Regions from separate parts of the Salinivibrio sp. EAGSL genome, predicted to be linked through region 2. Evidence: riboswitches for the same ligand, from Rfam matches in the RefSeq annotation. Region 2 holds a riboswitch; the other holds the start of a gene.
What was found. Region 2 has a riboswitch for thiamine pyrophosphate ahead of thiB (thiamine ABC transporter substrate binding subunit). Riboswitches for the same ligand answer to the same signal wherever they lie in the genome.
Positions count from the first base shown of each region.

Region 1: linked by a shared signal. The riboswitch ahead of thiD (bifunctional hydroxymethylpyrimidine kinase/phosphomethylpyrimidine kinase) and the one ahead of thiB (thiamine ABC transporter substrate binding subunit) in region 2 are both predicted to bind thiamine pyrophosphate.

Region 1 covers NZ_JABWMG010000020.1:19,776-23,971, reverse strand. The annotation lists gene HLG76_RS12375 (ATP-binding protein) at 1-581, shown strand, start outside; gene HLG76_RS12370 (bifunctional diguanylate cyclase/phosphodiesterase) at 578-2,389, shown strand; TPP riboswitch at 2,444-2,544, shown strand; gene thiD (bifunctional hydroxymethylpyrimidine kinase/phosphomethylpyrimidine kinase) at 2,607-3,476, shown strand; gene HLG76_RS12360 (ion channel) at 3,500-4,196, opposite strand, start outside.
Region 2 covers NZ_JABWMG010000004.1:56,899-61,094, forward strand. The annotation lists gene leuC (3-isopropylmalate dehydratase large subunit) at 1-913, shown strand, start outside; partial or broken gene leuD (3-isopropylmalate dehydratase small subunit) at 923-1,524, shown strand; gene HLG76_RS03535 (DUF547 domain-containing protein) at 1,669-2,460, shown strand; TPP riboswitch at 2,499-2,600, shown strand; gene thiB (thiamine ABC transporter substrate binding subunit) at 2,653-3,639, shown strand; gene thiP (thiamine/thiamine pyrophosphate ABC transporter permease) at 3,645-4,196, shown strand, end outside.

The DNA.
Region 1 (4,196 bases), on a different contig from region 2:
CTGAAAATCGGTTAAACCATCTTTTTGAGCCTTTTAACCGCTTGGCCGCCGAACAATCACAGATTGAAGGGGCAGGTGTGGGGTTAGCGGTGAGCCATCAATTGGTTGTGCAAATGCAAGGCGAGATGTCAGTAAAAAGCCAGCCAGGCAAGGGCAGTTGTTTTGCAGTAACGTTCCCTTACCGAGCGTCGACGCGACCTGACGATCAAGGTTGTACGTGTCTCCGCGTGAGCCAGCCGCATCGCGTGCTCTATATTGATAATAACAGTGCCCGCCAGCGCCTGATGACCGATTGCTTTGAAGATTGGCCAATGTTGACACTCTATCATGCGCATGAGCTGTCACTGGCTGAGGCTGTTGCGCTCGCTTCTCCGCCATCGTTAGTCATTATAGCGGCTGATAGCGTTGCGGCAACGCCCGAACAAATACAAGCACAATTTGGCGACAAACCACTCATTGTTCTGACTGACAACCCATGCGACGAACCGCATAACAAACCGACATTACGACGTTTATCGCTGCCGCTCTCGTCAGCGGACTTGGCTGAGGCCATACAATTATTATTAGAGGAGAGGCTATGACAAAGGATCCGTCACAAGCACATATACTGATCATTGATGATCGACCGGAAAACATTCACTTACTGTCTACCATGCTCAAGCAAGCCGGTTATCAACAGCTGAATGGGCTCACCGATCCTCGCCTTGTTACCGATGCTCTCTCCCCCGTTCCTGACCTGATTTTACTCGATATGCGGATGCCGCAGCGCTCTGGCTTACTGGTGCTGGATGATCTTAATGACGCTTTAGATGAGCATTGCCCGCCCGTGATGGTACTCACCGCAGATAATGACCTGAATTTGCGTAACCAAGCGTTATGCCGTGGCGCGATTGATTACATCAGCAAACCCTTTGATCACGATGAGGTGTTGCAACGGATTCAAAACCTTTTGTATCTGCAATTGAAAACCCGTAAAGAGCGCGATCAAGCGGCACGGCTGCAAATGCTGGTTAACAAACAAACGGCGGCTTTACGCGCGCTTTCTTTGACCCATCCGTTAACCGGGCTACCAAATCGTCGCGCATTATTAGATGCCGCTGAGCGCCAGCTGAGCAAAGGGCCGGTGACTGTGATGATGATTGCCTTAGATGGCATGGAAGCGGTGACCAAACACCAAGGCCATTTAATGACAGAGGCACTATACAAACAAGTGGCTAATCTGCTAGCCAATAGTACAGTGGCGCGCCCACATCGCATTGGCGTTTGGGATAGCACACGACTGGTGATGCTGATTGAAGAACACGATAACCATGCCGTAGAAAAAGCCGCGCGCATCAATCGGTTGATCAGCGGACATCACACGCTCGATGGGCGTTTAATGTTTTTACGTTGCCACATTGGTATCAGCCGCACGGAGCTTGAGACACAAGATGTGGCGCAACTGTTTCGTCAAGCCATTTTAGCGATTCCGACGGATGACCAACTTATCGGCGAATATCAGCCTGAGCTTGACAGCCAAGCTCAGCGCGCGCATTTGATTCGCACCGAATTAGGGCCAGCACTACAAAGCGGACAATTATCACTGGTGTATCAACCCAAATGGCGATTAGACGGCGGTTTGATGATAGGCGCGGAAGCGCTGTTGCGTTGGCAGCATCCGACCCTTGGGGCCATCAGTCCGGCGGAATTTATCCCCATCGCCGAACGCAGCGCAGACATGATCCAACTGGGCGACCACGTACTGGTGATGGCCTTAGCCGCGGTTGAATGTTGGCGAAAAAATAAACTGATCAACGATAGCTTTCACCTGTCAGTCAATGTTTCTGCCCAGCAGTTTCGCCCCGGCTTTGCTGACAGCGTCTTAGCTCGGTGCCAGGCAGTTGATGTCCCTTTGCATCTGATTCAATTAGAGGTCACAGAATCAGCACTGATCCAGCACATGTCGGTGGCACTGAAAGAGCTACAACAATTGCGAGATGCAGGCATGCATATTGCCCTCGATGACTTTGGCACCGGCTACAGCTCGCTCAGTTACCTTAAACAGTTACCGGTCGATTGGGTCAAACTTGATCGCAGCTTTATCCAAGACTTGGCTACCAACGCCAGTGATAAGCACTTGGTGGGTAGCGTGATTGATTTGGCCCATGGCTTTGGTCATGGTGTGGTCGCCGAGGGTGTTGAAAAAGAGGACCAGCAGTATGTGCTACAAACCATTGGCTGCGACCAAGTGCAGGGCTTTTTATACGCACGGCCGCTAATCCAAGAAGGATTTGAACAACTGCTTAAAACCGCCAATCAAGGCAACGCGACGATCAATAGCAATGCGACGATCAATAGCAATGCAACCATTAATAGCAATGCAACCAGCAATAATAATGAGATGGCCTAAACGCGCAATTAGCGCCATCATACTTGCGCTTTATCACTAAGGTTTATATTCTGACCGTGTTAGTCGGGGAGCAAGCAATTGCTGAGACTGCGAAAGCAGGACCCGTAGAACCTGATCCAGTTAGCACTGGCGGAGGGAACTGACGTGCTCAGCACACAAGGTCGCGCCATCGTGCGTGGTTTTGTCTCCTTCCGCCCCTCATGATTAAGGGGCCAATATGAACCAATCACCACCTGTTATTCTCACCATCGCCGGCTCAGACAGCGGTGGGGGGGCTGGTATTCAAGCCGATATTAAAGCGATTTCAGCCACGGGCGGCTATGCCTGCTCGGCGATCACCGCCTTAACTGCACAAAATACCTGTGGCGTTGAGGCCGTCTCGCCGGTCGACCCAGCGTTTGTTCGCGCGCAACTGAATGCTGTGTTATACGACATGCCGGTACGTGCCGTGAAAATCGGCATGCTCGCCAACCAAGCGATTATTCGCGAAGTAGCCGCTGTGCTCGCGCGTTCCCCGCACTTACCAGTCGTGCTCGATCCGGTCATGATCGCCACCAGCGGCGATCCGTTATTAGATGATGACGCCATGGATGCACTGATCAATACATTGATCCCGCGCGCGACCATTTTAACCCCCAACTTGCCAGAGGCCGCGCGTTTAACCGGGTGTCCTGTTCCGACAACCACCGAAGAGATGTACGCCTTAGTGCCGGCACTGCGCAAGCTCGGATGTCCGTATGTGATGCTAAAAGGTGGGCACTTGCATCATGCGCCAGAGAGTCTGGATGTGTGGATTAGCCGAGATACGTGTCAAACCCTGAGTGCGCGCCGCATTGAAACGCCTAACACCCATGGCACAGGCTGTTCACTGTCGGCGGCGATTGCCTCGTTTTATGCGCAGGGACTGACACCCATTGACGCCGGGCGAGCGGCTAAGCGTTATCTCACTGACGCCTTAGCGCATAGCCAACAGTTAATCGTTGGAAGAGGGGCAGGGCCGGTACATCATTTTTTCGCCTACCCCGCTGATGAAAGTGTTTATTTATCCAAGCATGCGTTGGTTGAATCGCACGCTCTCGTTAAATAATGCACTTTGATTAGATAGCGTGCTTACGCGGCGGACCAATGTGGCAAGCGCTGGGCGGCGATATAAAAAAGACGGTCGCCCGGCAATACTTTTGTCCCCACTGGCGGGTTCAAAACAATACCTTGGCCTTGGTCGATCCCAATTAAGGTGGCGTCATATTCTTGCTTGAGCTGACCAAAGAGATCGCCGGTATCGATTTCTGTTGCGTTACTCGGATAACGGGCACAGTATTGCGTCATCCCTTGTGACGTGCTCAAAAGCTCATGATGCAACTGACTTGAACCGGGATCCACCGCCGCTTTTGCTAGCATTTCGACCGACACCGACGGCACACATTCCGCATGCGGGTAGTGCTGTTTGAGGATTTGGCTTATCGCATCATCTTGAAAATACGCCAATAAATGCGCTGACGGATTTTTATGTGCGCAGAACAGAGCCGCTGACAAAGTAATATCATCTTCTGGGTTATCAATAATAATACTCGAGGCATGCTCGACCTTGGCGCGGGCAATGCCTTCAGCATCGGTAAAACTTGCCACGCGCACAAATTCCACTTCACCAGGCAGTGGGTTTTCGATTTCTGCGCGCGCACAAAGCACAATCGGGCGCTCACCGTGCACTCCGCTTTGCAATAAACGAATAAGCTGTATCGTACGTTGTCCGTTCCAGCCTAAGATAAGAAGATGATTTTTCACACTAATACTCCGTTTTCCTTGTAAC
Region 2 (4,196 bases):
CGCCCGCACCATGAAAATTGAAGTCACGGGCAAAACCGCCCCCGGGATCACCGCCAAAGACATTGTCCTAGCGATTATCGGCCAAGTCGGTCATGCCGGCGGCACCGGACACGTGGTGGAATTTTGCGGTGACGCCATTACCGACTTGTCCATGGAAGGGCGAATGACGGTCTGCAACATGGCGATCGAATTGGGCGCAAAAGCGGGCCTGATCGCCCCCGATGAGACCACATTTGCCTATTTAAAAGACAAGAAATTTGCCCCTAAAGGTGAACAATGGCAGCAAGCGGTCGATTTTTGGCAAACCTTGCACTCGGATGCCGATGCGCAATTTGATCGTGTCGTGACACTCGATGGCAGTCAAATTCATCATCAGGTCACCTGGGGGACCAACCCCGGCCAAGTGGTTAGTGTGCACGATAGCGTGCCGGCCCCTGAGCACATGGCAGATCCGATCGCGCGCCACTCAGCGGAACGCGCGCTGAAATACATGGGGCTAACCGCAGGCCAAGCCATAACAGATATCCAAATTGATAAAGTCTTTATTGGTTCATGTACCAACTCTCGAATTGAGGACATGCGCGCAGCCGCGGCGGTCGCCAAAGGTCGGCACGTCGCAGATAGCGTCCATGCCATGGTGGTGCCAGGCTCAGAGCAAGTGCGTGCCCAAGCAGAGCAAGAAGGGCTGGATGTGATTTTCCGCGAGGCGGGCTTTGAGTGGCGCTTACCCGGCTGCTCAATGTGCTTGGCGATGAACAACGATCGCTTAGGCCCCAAAGAGCGCTGTGCATCGACCAGCAACCGTAACTTTGAAGGCCGCCAAGGCCGTGAAGGCCGTACCCACTTGGTCAGCCCAGCCATGGCCGCTGCCGCCGCCATTGCCGGTCACTTTGTTGACGTTAACCAATTATAAGGAGGCCTTATGTCAGGCATACACACTCATACCGGCATTGTTGCCCCATTGGATGCGGCAAACGTCGACACCGATGCGATCATCCCCAAACAGTTTTTGCAAAAGTCACCCGCACCGGATTCGGCCAGCACCTGTTTCACGATTGGCGCTTTTTAGACGATGCGGGCAAACAGCCGAACCCCGAGTTTGTGCTCAATCAAGTGCGCTACCAAGGGGCGAGCGTGTTACTCACCCGCGAAAACTTTGGCTGTGGCTCGTCACGCGAACATGCTCCTTGGGCGCTGGATGATTACGGTTTTAAAGTGATTATCGCCCCCAGTTTTGCCGATATTTTCTATGGCAACTGCATTAATAACCAAATGGTGCCGGTGACCCTTGAAGAAGGCCAAATCGATGCTTTATTTACGTATGTGGCGGAAAATGAAGGCGCGACGGTAACGCTAGATTTGCCCGCCCAAACCATCCGTGCCGGTGAACACTGCTTTAGCTTCCAGATGGATGATTTTCGCCGTCATTGCTTACTCGAAGGTTTGGATAGTATCGGGCTGACGTTACAGCACGAAGCGGAAATTTCGCGCTTTGAGCAGCAAATACCTGATTTTTTGGTGTAAGACCATCCACTCATCTCTCGCCAATAAGTGCCGATTATTCCGCATTTATTGGCGTTCCTTGCCATTTTTCTATCCTCAATGAAACCAACCGCTGACTCGCTTGGTCTAGTCTCAAAGAAGGTTTGATCGCATTAAGGACTGACAATGCAAAAACATTTGATACTTCTATTTGGGCTAGTGTTTCCGCTCATCAGCCAAGCCGCGCCCAAAGCGGACTACTGGGCAATGTGGGATGCACACAATCCTGACAGCCAAGCCACCTTCACGCATCACAGTTGGCAAGTATTACTCGATAAGTATTTACAGCCTCAGGGGCAGCACACCTTATTTAACTACGCAGCCGTCACCGAGGCCGATAGAGCGACCCTCGATCATTACATTGGCATGCTTACCGAGCGCGATCCGCGCACTCTGAGCAAAGACGAACAATACGCGTATTGGGTTAATCTCTACAACTCAGTCACCGTAAAGCTAATTTTGGACGCCTATCCAGTCAGCTCTATCACCAAACTCGGTGGACTCTTTAGCTTTGGTCCGTGGGATGATGACGTAGTGACGGTGGCGGGCGAATCCCTCACGCTCAATGATATCGAACACCGTATTTTGCGTCCGCTGTGGCAAGATCCGCGTACCCACTATGCGGTCAATTGTGCCAGCCTTGGCTGCCCTAACCTGCAACCGCAAGCCTTTCAAGCCGACACCTTGGATACGCAATTAGAACAAGCCGCCTACACCTTTATTAATAGTGATAAAGGCGTGAGTCAGCACGGTAATCAGTGGCAGCTTTCTTCTATCTATGAGTGGTTTGAGACTGACTTTGGCGGCAGTGAACAAGGGGTGATCACCCATATCAATCAATATAGAGACATCAAGCTTCCCAAGGATGCACGCTTGGATTATGACTACGACTGGACGCTTAACCAAATCGCGGACTAAAAGGCTTGGTAAACACTAAGCCAATCAGTACAATCGCACCGTACTCATTGGGGAGCCTTATGGCTGAGATTGCGCGCGGCGCTAAACCCATCGAACCTGATCCAGCTAACACTGGCGTAGGGATTGAGACTTGATGTTGCCATCAACTTGCCTCAACACCCACGCCCAACTTAGGAGCGTGCTGTGAAAGTTATTACCTCTGTTCTCACTCTGGTTTCTTTATCGCTGTTATCACTCAGCGCCCGTGCCGCCGACCCTCTAACGGTCTATACCTATGATTCTTTTATCGCCGATTGGGGCGCAGGGCCAAAAATCAAAGCCGAATTTGAAAAACGCTGTGACTGCCAATTAGAGTTTGTGTCTCTTAGTGACGGTGCTGCTCTGCTTAATCGCTTACGTATCGAAGGCAATACTACCAAGGCTGATATTGTACTCGGTATGGATACTAACTTGATGAAAGAAGCTGAGCGTAGCGGCATTGTCGCCGAGCACGCGGTGAATACGGAGCGCCTACAGGTACCCGGCGGTTGGGATAATCCCTACTTTATCCCCTACGATTACGGCTACTTTGCCTTTGTGTATGACACCACGCGTTTGCTCGACCCACCCAAAAGCTTGAAGGCTTTGATTGAGGAGCGTGACGATATCAGTGTGATTTACCAAGATCCACGCGTGTCAACAGTTGGCCAAGGCTTGATGCTGTGGATCCAAAAAGTATACGGCGATCAAAGCCAGCAGGCATGGCGCGATCTTGCCGACAACACCATTACCGTGACCAAAGGCTGGACCGAAGCGTACAACATGTTCCTCAACAAAGAGGCAGATATGGTGCTTTCATACACCTCTTCGCCCGCCTACCACCTGGTCGCTGACGATGATGACCGCTTTGCCGCCGCCATGTTTGAAGAAGGCCACTATATGCAAATTGAAGTGGCGGCGAAGTCTGCTTATACCGACCAACCAGAACGCGCCGATGCGTTTCTACAATTTATGCTCAGTGACGCAGCACAGTCTGTGATCCCAACCACGCAGTGGATGTATCCGGTCACCGATGTTAGCTTGCCTGACGCCTTCTATACACTGAACAAACCAGAAGAGAGCCTGTTGTACCAGCCCGATGAAGTGATGGGTAACCGTCAGCAATGGGTGCGCGATTGGCAAACCGCTTTGGTTGAATAACGTCGATGCTCAACCCTTCTCGAACCTGGCCGGGCAGTCTCGCGGCCAGCTTGGTCGTGTTATTAATTGGCAGCGCACTCTGGGCGCTGTTCTTACACAGTCAAGACTTGAAGCTGTCCGCCCTGTGGCAAGATGCCTATCTGCGCCATGTCACGCTGTTTAGCTTTAAGCAGGCTACCTTATCTGTGGTGCTCAGCGTTGGGCTCGCCATTCCTGTGGCCCATGCGCTGGCTCGGCGACAATTTCCAGGGAAAGCTTGGCTACTCAAACTGTTTGCCATGACCCTGGTGCTGCCGGTATTGGTGGGCGTGTTTGGATTGGTTGCCATCTACGGCCGCAGCGGTTGGATTGCACAAGCCTTCGCGCAATTTGATGCGGCGATGCCATTTTCTCTCTATGGCTTAAGCGGCATTTTGCTTGCGCATGTTTTCTTTAACCTGCCTTTTTCGGCCCAATTGATGGTGCAGGCCTTGGAAGGGATCCCGGCGGATCAAAGGCGCCTGGCAACCCAGCTTGGTCTAAGAGGCTGGCAACGTTTTCGCCACCTTGAATGGCCT